DNA from 4 places in the Paenibacillus sp. FSL L8-0502 genome. Region 3 is predicted to be linked to each of the others. Evidence: predicted binding sites of a transcription regulator. Region 3 holds the regulator's gene; each other region holds the start of a gene.
What was found. The regulator Rex, encoded in region 3, represses fermentation and respiration genes when NADH is low (regulators of the CRP and FNR family bind a similar motif). The targets are predictions, from matches to a motif close to TTGTGAAATATTTCACAA.
Positions count from the first base shown of each region.

Region 1: the regulator Rex is predicted to act here: its motif matches at 2,679-2,696, upstream of pflB (formate C-acetyltransferase).
Region 2: the regulator Rex is predicted to act here: its motif matches at 1,912-1,929, upstream of NSQ57_RS04325 (DoxX family membrane protein).
Region 4: the regulator Rex is predicted to act here: its motif matches at 2,347-2,364, upstream of adhE (bifunctional acetaldehyde-CoA/alcohol dehydrogenase).

Region 1 covers NZ_CP151958.1:3,507,635-3,511,299, forward strand. The annotation lists gene pflA (pyruvate formate-lyase-activating protein) at 1-332, opposite strand, end outside; gene pflB (formate C-acetyltransferase) at 384-2,645, opposite strand; gene adhE (bifunctional acetaldehyde-CoA/alcohol dehydrogenase) at 2,974-3,665, opposite strand, start outside.
Region 2 covers NZ_CP151958.1:965,781-969,445, reverse strand. The annotation lists gene NSQ57_RS04335 (DUF47 family protein) at 1-502, opposite strand, end outside; gene NSQ57_RS04330 (DUF3048 domain-containing protein) at 691-1,785, opposite strand; gene NSQ57_RS04325 (DoxX family membrane protein) at 2,034-2,552, shown strand; gene NSQ57_RS04320 (hypothetical protein) at 2,768-3,665, shown strand, end outside.
Region 3 covers NZ_CP151958.1:3,354,058-3,357,722, forward strand. The annotation lists gene NSQ57_RS14320 (amidohydrolase) at 1-1,017, opposite strand, end outside; gene NSQ57_RS14325 (redox-sensing transcriptional repressor Rex) at 1,004-1,657, opposite strand; gene dinG (ATP-dependent DNA helicase DinG) at 1,701-3,665, opposite strand, start outside.
Region 4 covers NZ_CP151958.1:3,511,995-3,515,659, reverse strand. The annotation lists gene NSQ57_RS15155 (hypothetical protein) at 1-240, opposite strand, end outside; gene NSQ57_RS15150 (class III extradiol ring-cleavage dioxygenase) at 559-1,326, shown strand; gene NSQ57_RS15145 (Crp/Fnr family transcriptional regulator) at 1,465-2,181, opposite strand; gene adhE (bifunctional acetaldehyde-CoA/alcohol dehydrogenase) at 2,440-3,665, shown strand, end outside.

The DNA of each region.
Region 1 (3,665 bases), 150 kb from region 3:
TCATTAAAGCCATTACTGTCCAGTGTCGTGTGCAAATTCCAGCGACGTTTCACTTCTTTGAACAGCTCTGCTACAAAATGAGCTTGCAATGTCGGTTCTCCACCGGATACGGTCAATCCGCCTCCCGAAGAACGGTAATAGGCTAAATACGGTTCAATTTCAGCCAATACTTCCTCTAGGGTCATTGGATTGCCTTCATTCAAGGCCCAAGTGTCCGGATTATGGCAATACTGACATTTCAACAAGCATCCTTGCATAAAGAGCACGAAGCGGATGCCGGGACCATCGACGGTCCCGAAGGTTTCCAATGAGTGTATGTGTCCTTTCAACATGTTGCATCATCCTTCCCGCATCCGCTATGCGTGCGTCATTGTAATACTTATTTACATTGTACCGTGGAAAGTACGGTTAATAACATCCAATTGTTGTTCACGAGTCAGCTTGATAAAGTTAACGGCATAACCGGAAACACGGATCGTCAGCTGTGGATAGTTTTCTGGGTGTTCCATTGCATCCAACAGTTGTTCGCGAGCAAACACATTGACATTCAGATGATGTGCGTGGCTTCCAAAATAACCATCCATCATCGAAACGAGGTTTGTTTTGCGTGTTTCTTCTTCTTTACCCAGTGCTTTAGGCACGATAGAGAAGGTGTTCGAGATACCATCCAGACTGTGTTCATAAGGCAATTTGGCTACGGAACTCAGAGATGCCAAAGCACCTTTTTTATCACGGCCGTGCATTGGGTTTGCCCCTGGTGCAAACGGTTCGCCTGCTTTACGTCCATCCGGTGTTGTACCTGTTTTCTTACCATACACCACGTTAGAAGTAATAGTCAGTACAGATTGAGTAGGAAGCGCATTACGATAAGCTTTATGCTTGCGAATCATGCTCATGAAGCTCTCTACCAGTTCCACAGCGATGTTATCTACACGGTCATCGTTGTTACCGTAGCAAGGGTATTCGCCTTCAATTTCAAAGTCCACAGCAATCCCTTTTTCGTTACGGATTGGTTTAACTTTTGCAAATTTAATGGCACTCAAGGAGTCGGTAGCAACTGACAGACCCGCAATACCACAAGCCATGGTGCGGAGAATATCACGATCATGCAACGCCATTTCAATGCGTTCGTAGCTATATTTATCATGCATGTAGTGAATAACATTCAAAGTGTTCATATACAGTTTTGCCAACCATTCCATCATAGGTTTGAAGCGACTCAACACTTCTTCATAATCCAGAACTTCACCTGTAATGGCTGGGAATTCAGGCCCTACTTGGACGCCAGATTTTTCATCTTTACCACCGTTAATTGCATACAGCAGAGCTTTAGCCAAGTTAGCACGAGCACCAAAGAATTGCATTTGTTTACCGATTTTCATTGCCGATACACAACAAGCAATACCATAGTCGTCTCCATAAATCGGACGCATCAGATCGTCATTCTCGTACTGAATGGAGCTAGTTTCAATAGAAACTTTCGCACAATATTTTTTGAAGCCTTCAGGCAATTTTTCCGACCACAGTACAGTCAGGTTCGGTTCCGGTGCAGGTCCCAGATTGTAGAGGGTGTGCAGGAAACGGAAGCTGTTTTTAGTTACCCGAGTTTCTCCAGTTACGGACATACCACCAATGGACTCAGTAACCCAAGTTGGATCTCCACTGAACAGTTCATTATAGTCAGGTGTGCGCAAGAACTTAACAATACGCAATTTCATAACAAAATGATCGACCAGTTCTTGAGCTTGTTCTTCTGTCATTGTACCCTCTTCCATATCACGTTGAGAGTAAATATCAAGGAAGGAAGATACACGCCCTAAGGACATTGCTGCACCATTTTGTTCTTTGATTGCTGCAAGATATCCAAAATATACCCATTGGAAAGCTTCTTTCGCATTGTTAGCAGGTTTTGAAATATCAAAACCGTGCTCAGCAGCCATTTGTTTCAGTTCATTCAAAGCACGAATTTGCTCGGAAATTTCCTCACGCAGACGAATTACGTCTTCTTCCATGGAATCAACTTCAAGGCTTTTCAGTTGCAGCTTTTTATCTTGGATCAAGAAGTCTGCACCGTATAAAGCTACACGACGATAGTCACCGATAATACGACCACGGCCGTATGCATCTGGCAGACCAGTAATGATACCAGCTTTACGAGCTGCTCTCATTTCATCTGTATAAGCGTCAAATACACCTTGGTTGTGAGTTTTACGAATATGAGTGAAGATATCAATGATACTTTCTGGCACTTCAAAACCATAGGCTTTGCAAGCGTCGATCATCATTCGAATTCCGCCAAACGGCTGTAAAGAACGTTTGAATGGAGCATCTGTTTGTACACCGACAATTTGCTCTTTATCCCGGTCTAGATAACCCGGTTTATGTGAAATAATAGTGGATGGCGTATTCACGTCTACATCAAGCACGCCGCCGTTTGCCAACTCTTTTTTGGTAAGATCGGATACAATATCCCACAATGCAGTTGTGTTGGCCGTAGGACCAACCAAAAATTCTTCATTGCCAACATAAGGTAAGATATTGGTTTCAATAAAATCGTTGACGTTGACTTCTTTAGTCCATTTGCCTTTTTTAAAACCTCTCCAGCCAGATTGTTGCTCTTGTAATTCTCTCTCAATCACCGACATGTAAATCCCTCCAAATTGTTTGGTCTTCCGGACTTGTGATTTTTTTCACGATAAAGCTATTTCTTGAGCCCGGCCTGTTCACCGATGCCTTACGCTCAGTGTCGGGACCTTTCTTACACCCTTATTGTAGAATAATGATAGAGTGTAGTATGTGACAAAAATCACAATATGAGTGATTTTTGTCACTTTATTTTCCCTAGCTTCGCGCCTATATCCTTAGCCTTGCCTTTCACCTCCCTTCCCAAACCAACAGGCCCTCTATATAGAGAGCCTGCATCGGTATTGAACGAGAAAATGCTTTTTCACAAGCCTCTTCTTACCTATTATATTATTGGTCAAAACGTCCGTAGAAGGCATTGCGATAGACATCAGCCAACTCAGTAACCAGTGGCAACTTAGGATTCGCAGTTGTACATTGATCTTCAAATGCGCGGTCAGCCAGATAATCTACACGTGATTCGAAATCTTTCGCATCGAAACCGATTTGTTGGAACGATTCCTCGATACCGAGTGTTTTGTTCATTTTACGGATCGCTTCGATCAAGCTGTTAACCCCTTCTTCGGTGGTGCGTGCAGGCAGTCCCAGTATGCGCGCGATTTCTGCATAACGCTCATCCGCAACAAAGTGCGAATATTTAGGGAACGAAGCAAATTTTGTCGGTTTTTTCGCATTATAACGAATAACGTGCGGCATCAAAATGGCATTCGTGCGGCCATGCGCTGTATGGTATTGTCCACCCCATTTATGTGCAAGACTGTGGTTAATGCCCAAGAATGCATTAGCAAACGCCATACCAGCAAGTGTGGAAGCATTATGCATTTTTTCACGAGCCAGCTTATCACCGGTCAGAGCCGATTGTTCTAGGTATTGGAATACCAATTGAATGGCTTTAATTGCCAGACCATCTGTGTAGTCATTAGCCATTACGGACACGTAAGCCTCGATAGCATGTGTCAGAACGTCCATACCTGTGTCCGCTACAGCTGTTTTAGGCAGCGAATATACAAACACTGGGTCAA
Region 2 (3,665 bases), 2.4 Mb from region 3:
CAGTTACAGTTGCAAACAGGTTTTTGATGCAAATACGCAACAATTCATCCCCCTGATTTTCCAAATCATTCAGACGAATAGTGTATTCACGAATGGCCAGCAATTTTTTCTGTGAAAGCAGATGTACAGCTTTCTGAATTTCGTAAGCTGATTGACGCAGAATATCAGCGAACTGCACAATATACTCGTCCGGCTCCGTAATGTTGTACATATAAAAACGGGAAGCCGTCGCTTCAAGACCGTCCAACACATCATCCATGGTTGTTGTCAGTTCCATGATGTCGTCGCGTTCCAACGGCGTAATGAAGGTCTTGTTCAGTTCAGTAATAATCGTGTGTGTGTAATCATCACACTTATTTTCATACTTCTTCATTTCATTTGTAAACAAAGTCACATCTTGAAGATTTGAAGTATGTTGGGCAAAATAATCGGCTGCTTGCACGATCGTATCTGCCATATTTTCCAACGTCTCGAAGAATATATCCTTTTTCTTCAATCTCATAACGATTACCCCTTTACGAAAATATCCGCAACCTGTTTCGACTGCAATAGACAACCTTTGCTATCTTATCACACTCATCAATGTTTTTGTAATGTTTGTAAAAGCAAATTTCATGATATACGTATACAGTGCCCGACATATAAGCTCATTATCCGACAATTTTTTCCTAAAAAGGTGTAATTCGTTTTCTAATTCACTTCTATGGTTACATGTTCCTTTAGTGGTGTATCTGCAGGCACCACATGTATATAGGATGTACCTGGCGTTAACGGAATTTCAACCCCTTTCTTCATAAAACGAATCGCATCACCTGGCGTATGTTGCCACTCAGCCTGTATTAACTGTCCTTGTTGAAACACCATGGCCTCTCCGCTGCCGTCCAGTTCAACACTTAATCTGCCTACATCATCCAACGTTCGATGCCTGGTGCTCATCACAATGACATTGGCTGCTGAGAGCTGTTGGTTATTATTTTGATCCACATGTGACTTTTCGTTCACAAAACGCTTATATTGTTGATCCGCTGGATCATAGGTATAAGATACCCGGTAGCTTTTAAGCAAAAACCGGATTTGTAAAGATGTTGCAGTCTCGTCCACCATAACTGGGGTTTCGCCGGATTTAAGGTAAGTATATACTGGAACGTCCGTATGCGTAGCATACCCTTTACTATCGCTTCCTTTGCGCAGTCTATTCACGTCCGTGTATAGATTATGCGGAGGACGACGATCTTTGCTTCGCCAGAAGTATGCCCCTCCATTTGAAATCTCATCTAAATGTTCCTTCCGCTGCTGCTGTAAAATCGCATAGGCATCTGTGCTTCCCCCTGCGTGTATCGGCAACGCACCATAAGTTTCGCCCAGCTCAATCAAATACGGACGAATGCTACGGACCGGACCAACCTTTACATCTCCGCCATGACTTTGGAAAAAAGCGACCAGACGGGTAATTCCGCCTTCTGCAAGAACTTCATATACCATATCTGCCTGACTAAGTCCTGCCTGCGGACGTGCTGCTGGAGCATTGTTAATCATGACAGCGAGCGGTCGCTCCAAAACTGGCTGCTCCACCGGAAGACCGGTAAGCGGAGCTGTAAATGCCGGAGTAGACTGCTCCTTCGGCGGTTCAAGCGCCTCCTTCTCTGTTTTATGCTTGGTCGGTTGAGGAACGGGTTCAGTATCTCCCGTATTGGACATAGCAGAACAAGACATCAGCGTCATGCATAACAGAGCTGAGGCCATTACACGCAACCAATGATTTCGTTGGGAAATGGGCCCGGACAAGTTCATCCCTCCACTTCGTTATTTTTCTCATTATAAGCTTTATTTCCTGTTTTTGTCTTGATTGAAGCATGACCTCTCTATAGAATACTTATCTGAAGACATTAAAATTTTAAAAATATTCAGACTTTGTGATTTTTATCACAAATAACTGTAACTGAACCTACTACAATAAAGGTGTAGCAAAGATGATCATCCCAACAAAATGAAATACAACCAACATTATAGATTAAGAAAGAGGAGTGGTTTGAATGTTTAATAGCTGGTTACGTGAGAACAAAGTCGCAATGTGGTTGCTGACTGTCGTACGGGTTTATCTAGGTTATGAATGGATGACTCACGGACTTGAAAAGCTGACAGGTGGATTCGATGCAGGCGGATTTATCTCGGGGGCCATTGCTAAAACAGGTGGAGACCATCCCGCTGTACAAGGCTGGTGGGGATCGTTCCTCGAAGCCTTTGCCCTGCCGAATGTAGGTTTGTTCAACGTCCTGATCCCGTTGGGTGAGTTCTTGGTCGGGGTTGGCCTGCTTCTCGGTACATTGACTACACTGGCTGCTTTGATGGCCATGGTTATGAACTTCTCGTTCCTGTTCTCGGGTACAGTAAGCACCAATGCAATCTACCTGCTGTTTGAAATCTTCCTCGTAGTTGCTGGCGCAAATGCCGGAAGAATTGGCTTTGACCGTTGGGTACTGCCCTTCCTGCGTGGACTGTTTGGTAAAAATAAAGATACCTTTCCAGCGGACCCTAGTCGAAAAATCGCTTAAACATCCCCCAAATAACCGTTATCCTCCGGGATAATGGTTATTTTTTTGCGCTGTTATGCTCACAAGGAGGATTTTAGCTCCTCCTAACTCGGACTCTTTTATCGGATTCATTATCCTCCCCAAACGTTTACAAGTTGGATACAACATGGAATGCTCACGATACATTTACCCTATACACTACAGTTACATCAAAGAACGTAATGGAGGGTTATATCATGAAAAAAATCACCAAAGCCTATCTCATGCTCGCAGCAGTAACTTTCACAGTGCAGACTATGGGATCGGGATATACGGCATCAGCCCAAGCGGCGACGTCTACTACGACATCTCAGGCAGAAAGTGTACAACATATCTCCAAGACCTTCGAGCAGCTACTAGGCCAACCCGGCAAGCTATCTCAGGCATTCACTTATTTGCAAAAGCATATTCAATCCATTCCAGCTTCTCAAGCTACCCTCATGGTGCTTCATCTGGAAAATGCACAGAACCAGCAATTGGATTCCTATGCACAGACCCTATACCCGACCTCTGTTCAAACCAAAATAAATCAAATCTATAAACCCGGTGATTCGTTCACAAATGTAATCAGCCGTACAAGCGATGCGAACCTGAAAAAGTTGCTAACTCAAACAAGAGATGCCGGCTACAAACTTGAAACCGCAGAAGGCATGTATTACCCAATCATCAACTATGAAAAATATAAAGTATTCGGGAAGCACACCACGGCAGATATCCGCAGCTATATTGACATCATGTCGATGGAATCCGGACAGGCTGCTACCAAAGATGCCGCGCTCCGTATCGGCTATCAACAGTTAGCCGGACGAGTGCTGGCACAGGAATTGTTTTTAAACCAATATCCACATTCCAATCGTACACAAGCTATAAAAAAATTGCACGATCTGTACTTTTTCTATACTTTCTACGGCACGAACAATACGCCATTATTCGATCATGATACCGGGAAGATTCATCCGTATGCCAAAAAAGGGTATCAATGGTTCGTTCAACGTAATATGGATTCGAAGAGCACCTATATTCAAAAGCTGAAAGCATTTATGACACTGTTGGATCAAAATGGAGATCAACGTACTTCGCAGGTATCCACTTGGC
Region 3 (3,665 bases):
CAGCGCTTCACTTGCAGGAACTGCCGTAGGGTCACCGGATACACCCTTGTGAATAAGTGCTGCCAGACGCATTTCCTCGAACATATCCAGGTTATTATTGCTGGCAGGACCATCCGTTCCGAGAGAAACCGTAACCCCTGCACGCAGCAATTCAGGCACTCTTGCCACACCACTTGCCAGCTTCAAGTTGCTGCCAGGATTGTGGGAAACCGCTACACCACGTTCTGCCAGTAAAGCTATTTCTTCGTCGTTCAAATGAACGCCATGGGCAACAAGCGAAGGACGGGAGAAAAAGCCAAGCTTATCCAAGTGTGCAACCGGACGCAAACCGTAGTCGCGTACGTTTTGCTCTACTTCGGCGATCGTCTCAGACATGTGCGTATGCAGTGGCAAGTCCAGATCATGCGCAGCTTGTACGAATTTTTCAATAAACGCAGGTGGACATGTATATGGCGCATGCGGTGACATCATCGTTGTAATACGGCCGTCTGCTTTACCGTGCCAGTTACGCGCAAAAGTCACGGCCTCTGCCAGCTTGATTCGCTGTTCTTCCTCCGAACATAGTCCAATTGCTCCACGCATCAGACTTGCACGAATACCTGACTCTTCAGCCACACGAGCCACCTCATCCATATGATCGTACATATCGAGGAAGGTTGTTGTTCCACCTTTCAGCATTTCCAGCACAGACAAGGACGTACCCCAGTACACGTCTGTAGATGTAAACTTGGCTTCCATAGGCCACATTTTTTCCTGAAGCCATACTTGAAGTGCCAAATCATCTCCATGCCCACGCAGTAGAGACATCGCCGCATGACCATGAGTATTGATCAGACCAGGTAAAAACAATAGCCCTTTACCATCGATCGCTTCCGTCTCTTCCTCACCCGCAGGCAAGGTTTCGCCAATATAAGTAATACGACTATCCTCCACAATCATAAAACCATGGACTACCCCTGCTTCTGGTCCATTTACGGCAAAAGATCCGTTTTTAATCATCCATTTATTCACTGTCATATTGTGCTTCTTCCTTTCCGTCCTCCAAATAATAAGCGAGGCTAAGCAAATCAGTTGTAAAGTCTGTGGCATGAATCCGAATGTTGGCTGGTGCCTTGAGAGTAGTCGGTGCAAAGTTCAGGATCGCTCCAATTCCGCTATCAATAAGCCTATCAGCCACGTGCTGTGCTTCAAAATCAGGTACGGTAATAATCCCGATTCGAATGTTTTTTTCTTTCACAGTCGCTTCCAGTTCATCCATCGGTTGCACGACCAATGTATTGATCTTGGTTCCTACCTTATCCGGAAACGCATCAAATACCGCCACAATCTTCATATTGTCTTTTAAATAAGCGTTATAATTCGAAAGGGCTTGCCCCAGATTACCCGCTCCGACCAATACTACATTAATTTGTTGGTCGATTTTCAGGATATGGCGTATTTTCTCAATGAGATAAGAAACATCATAACCGATACCCTTCCGACCAAAATCTCCAAAATAAGCAAGATCTTTACGGATTTGGGCCGGGTTCAAATCTAGCCTCTGTCCCAGCTCTTGAGAAGAGACCGTAGCCACCTCCCGTTTGTGCAGTGCATTCAGATAACGTAAATATACGGGTAACCTCCGTACGACAGCCTCTGAAATTTTATCTGATTTCATACTTGCTCCCCCTAATTGTAACGAACATACTTATGTCCGTCCGTTATGCCTCTGTCTCCGGGGCGGATTGGAGCCATTCGGCGATGCGGGGCACCATTTGCTCCGATGGCATATGCTCCATTTTTGGTCCCGGTAACGAGTACAAAAAGTGCTTTCCGTAATAGGATTCAATCACACGCGTATCATAAACGATAACGACCCCGTGGTCGTTCGCTGTACGTACCAACCGACCAAATCCCTGTTTGAAGCGAATGACCGCTTGCGGTACAGACAGCTTCATAAATGGATTCTTCTTCTGCTGCTGGAGCAGTTCGCTTTTTGCCTCCAGCAGCGGGTGATTCGGCGGTTGAAACGGCAAGCGAACAATGGCTAGACAAGTCAGAGCCTTCCCCGGAATATCGACGCCTTCCCAGAAACTGCTGGTCCCCAGCAATACAGAAGCTTTCGCTTCCTGAAACCGGCGGGTTAGCTTGCTGCGACTTCCACTGTCCACACCTTGTCCCAGCACAGTAATTTCGCTGGATGCTAAGGCCTCTTTGAGCGGCTCATACACTTGCCGGAGCATCCGATAGGACGTAAACAGAACGAGCATTCTCCCACGTGTCGCCTGAGCAGTCGCTCCTAGAGAGCTAACGAGCATATCTACAAAATGCGCATCTCCTACACTGCCCTTCACACTTGGGAAATCCCGTGGAATAACCAGCAACACCTGATCCCTGTAATTAAAGGGTGACGGGAGCTGCGAAGTCATCAGCCGCTCTTGATCTGCGGCCTCCTGTAAGCCGAGCTGATCGATCATGTACTGAAACGACTTATCTACCGACAAGGTAGCAGAAGTCAGAATAATGCTTCTTTTTTTGTCAAAAAACATTTCTTTCAACTGGCGGCTCACATCGACGGGTACCGCATAAAATTGCAATGATTTACTACGGAATTGCCCGCTTGCCTCGAGCCAGTATACGGTTGTTTCATCATCGAGTCGGATAAAAAAGCGCAAATTTTCTCGAATCCCCGCCAAATCCTTGAGCAGACCCGTGATATCTGTAATAAGGCTATCCGCCGCATAATCGTCATGTTCTTCCTTGACGTCCAGCATCAGCTTGTCGCCCTTGCGCAAAATTTCGCTCATCGTTACATATAGCTGATTTTCCAAAGCTCCCGCCTGATCCCACTTTGCAGGCTTGGCCGAAGGTTTGAGACGGGAAGAAAACTGTCCTGTTTCACCCGGTGTCGCATCACTTCGCTCCGGCAACATGCCAAACAGCTTGTCGCTTAGCAGGTCCCAAGTTTCCTTCACCTCTAACACGAGCGGATACAGCTGGTCGATAGTTGAGGCCCAATCTGCCGACTTCTCGTGCCCCGATTTCGCCAACTGTTGACGAAGTGAAGGCAGTTGTCCATTCTTGCTGTCTTTGAACAGTCGCGTCAGTGTATGCACGAGTGTGAAATATTTCATATGCATACCTAGGTGTTTACCAGCTACTTCCTCCAGGTGATGGGCTTCATCTATCACCAGATGTTCATAGCTCGGCAATAACTGATGACTGGCTTTGACGTCTGTGAACAACTTAGAGTGATTCGTAATAACAACATCCGCTATTCCTGCTTCATGGCGTGCACGATGATAATAACATTTGCGGAACCATGGGCAGGAACGACCAAGACAGGACTCTGAATCACTCGCCACCGTTTCCCAGAAATCCCCTCCACGGTTGCTCAGATTCAGTTCTTCATCATCACCGGTTTCTGTTAGCGTCAACCAGACGATCATCTGAGCCGCTGTAATTAAATCTTCCTTCGGTGTAGCGAAGTCTCTTCTGTTTATTTTATGTTCAAACTTACGCAGACACAAATAATGTCCCCGACCCTTGAAAATAGCAGCCCGGAACGGAAACGGAATCACCTTGGTCAGCATCGGAATGTCGCGCTCGCGTAATTGCTCCTGCAGGTTGATCGTATGTGTACTCACCATAACGCGCTGTCCCTTTTTCACACTGTGATACAGCGA
Region 4 (3,665 bases), 160 kb from region 3:
ACGGGTTTGAATATCCAGCGCGGCCGAACGGAATGTACCCAGACAGGAATGGCAAAGTCTCCCTGCATAAATAGGGGAACGGCAGGACTCACAAGGATAATCAAGCTGACTGTATGTGGAGGGAAATTTGCCTGCTCTTACCCAATCTGTGAGCAATTCTATAGGTGTACCAGTTACGTCACTGAGCTGGCGAGTATGAGTAGAAGGATGCTTCCATAGATAGTTAGAACAGCGGTCCAAGAATATATTTTCTTCCTGAATACAAGTACTACAGAGGTTTCTAAGGTTTTGACGAAAAACGGAACCGCATTTTGGGCAATTAGAAGTATGTATCTCCATAGAAACCAGTCCTTTGTATCGAAATAAAGTGAAATTTTAAAATTTATTAGTTACATATTACTATGACATTATACCTATATCAATCTTTATTTATAGAATCTTTGACCTTTAAGTGTATGTTAAAATCTGTGTTGACATGACTCTATTACTTATGTATCATTACTTACATAAAGTTACTTGATGAATAAAATAAATTGTTGATGATAAGGGGATCTTTATATGATGCCATCTTTATTTTTGGCCCATGGCTCACCGATGCTTGCTATTGAACAGACGGACTATACTTCATTTTTAGAGCAACTGGGGAAAAGTATTCGTCCTAAAGCAATAGTTATCTTTACTGCTCATTGGGAAACACAAACGTTGACAATCAGTTCGATGGATGACGTGTACGATACCATTTATGATTTTGGCGGTTTTCCACCGGAACTGTACACAGTGAAATATCCAGCACATGGTTCTGTGGAACTGGCCAATAAGCTGAAAAAATTATATGAACAAAAGGGCATTGACGTAGAAACTGATCGGGTGAGGGGATTGGATCATGGATCTTGGACATTGTTGCATCGTATGTATCCTGAGGCAGACATTCCGGTAGTTCAGATCTCTGTAAATCCATATCTCTCACCCAAAGCACAATATGCTATTGGTGAAGTGCTGCGAGGACTGGGAGAACAGGATATTCTGGTCATTGGTAGTGGAGTGACTGTTCATAATCTGCGTATCGTCAAATGGGGGGAAACGAAAACAGAACCTTGGGCTATAGATTTTGATGATTGGATTATTGAAAAAGTACAAAGTAGAGATATAGAGGCTTTGGATCACTATGAAAGCGAAGCACCGTATGCTCGCCAGGCCGTACCCAGAGCAGAACACTTTGTACCGTTGTTTATTGCAATGGGGAGTGGCAATCCTGCAAACAAAGCCAAGGTTATCCATAGAAGCTATGAGATGGGGAATTTAAGTTATCTATGCTTACAGTTTTAAAGAGTGTTGCCAGAAGAAGGACTGTCATTAAAATGCTTCGCTACTGCTCCTGTATAAGTAGGGGAGTGGAAATAAATTAGGGAGTGTTATAAGCTATAGTGGCTTATAACACTCCCTTTTACATAAAAAAACGATTTATTATATCCGGCAAATCTCACGAGGGCATAGTTCACAATGACATACACCTTGCAGCATTTCCAAATCTTTGACAACAATCATACCATTATCATATTCAACTGCATTTTTCTTACGTAGATCACTAAGCATCCGGTTTACGCTTTCCCGGGTCGCACCGATCATATTTGATAAGTCAGTATGAGTAATTTTTTTATGAATCAGGATATGTTCGCCGTGAGGCTCACCATAGGTATTGCATAGACGAATGAGCGTTGAACATAAAGCGCCTGGCTTGCCGTACATCATCAAATCGCGGAACTTAGTCTGAGTAATGCGGTGATGTGAACCCATCCATTTCATAAAGTCAATCGCAAAATCACAATGCTGGCAAATAAGCAGTTCCAAATCTGTATGATCGATTACGCCAATATCACTGTCTTCCAGAACCTCAGCAGAAAAGGAATGCTTAGTACCGAAAAATGGATCGGCTTGACCAACAAGATCGCCGCTTTGATACATATATAGAATAAGTTCCTTGCCCTCATCCGTTGTTTTGGTTACTTTCACGCGTCCGCGCTTAATATAAAACAGCTTATCCGCTGTATCTCCTTCCCAGAACAGATGCGAGCTTTCTGGCATAACTCGATCTTTCATCATTACTTGCAATCGGTTGAAGCTGGCCTCCGAGAAGCAACAGGTGTTGCCGCGGGCTTCCATTACATTTGTAGGGTTTCTCATCGTCCATTTCCCCTTTGTATCCTATGTTTTTTATCTGCAACTTGATCAATTCAAATTCATTATATACTTGTGCAATGAGTTTTTGGGGCAAGAAGAGGGGGTAAAAGTGGCAGAATTCCAAACTTTGTGATTTAATTCACTTCATAAAATAAAATTTTAAATAGATTGTGAAAAAAATCACAATATATCTTGAAAAGCTGTGTTACGATCAGTGCGTGAACAAGAGATAGTACACGAGATAACAGGAGGATGAGGGAAATGGCTGTTAAAAACGAGGTTATTCAAAAAGAGCAAAGCGCAGAGCAGTATATTCAAACGCTGATTGACCGGGGGAACCGGGCACAGCAAGCTTTCATGAGTATGAATCAGGAACAGATTGACGAAATCGTACAAGCTATGGCACTCGCAGGGATGGATAAACACATGTACCTGGCGAAGTTGGCTGTTGAAGAAACAGGACGCGGTGTGTACGAGGACAAAATCACCAAAAACATGTTTGCAACAGAATATATCTATCATAGTATCAAAAATGAAAAAACCGTCGGTGTCATTGAAGACAATGATTTTGACAGTTTTCAAAAGATAGCAGAGCCAGTCGGTATTATCATGGGGATCACTCCAGTGACAAACCCGACTTCGACTACGATGTTCAAAGCGCTGATTGCCATTAAAACACGTAACCCAATCATTTTCGGTTTCCATCCATCTGCTCAATCGTGTAGTGCGGAAGCAGCCCGCGTCTTGCTCGAAGCAGCTGTTAAACATGGTGCTCCGGCCGATTGTATTCAATGGATTGAAGCACCTTCGATGGATAAGACCAATGTATTGATGAACCACCCTGATGTGGCGCTAATTTTGGCAACTGGTGGATCAGGCATGGTTAAGGCAGCTTATAGCTGCGGTAAACCAGCACTTGGTGTAGGTCCTGGTAACGTGCCTTGCTTTATTGAAAAAACAGCAGATATCAAACAGGCCGTGAACGATCTTATCCTCTCGAAATCTTTTGATAACGGTATGATTTGTGCTTCGGAGCAAGCGGTTATTATCGAAGAGCCAATCTTCGAACAAGTGAAAAAATTGATGATCGCTAACGGTTGCTATTTTGTAAATAAAGAAGAAGCAGCTAAGCTCACTCAAGGAGCTATGAATGTCGAGAAATGTGCAGTGAACCCAGCTATTGTCGGGCAGTCTGCTGTGAAAATTGCTGAAATGAGTGGTATTACAGTACCAGCAGGAACTAAAATTTTGGTCGCTGAGATTGAAGGGGTAGGAACAAAATTCCCATTGTCTGCGGAAAAATTGAGTCCTGTATTGGCTTGCTATAAAGTAAAAAATGCGGAACAAGGTATTCAACGCGCTGCTGAAGTCGTGGAATTCGGGGGCATGGGTCACTCGTCCGCTATTCATTCGAACGATGAGGATGTTATCGCTCGGTTTGCAAACCGTTTGCAAACAGGACGTATCATTGTAAATGCACCTTCCAC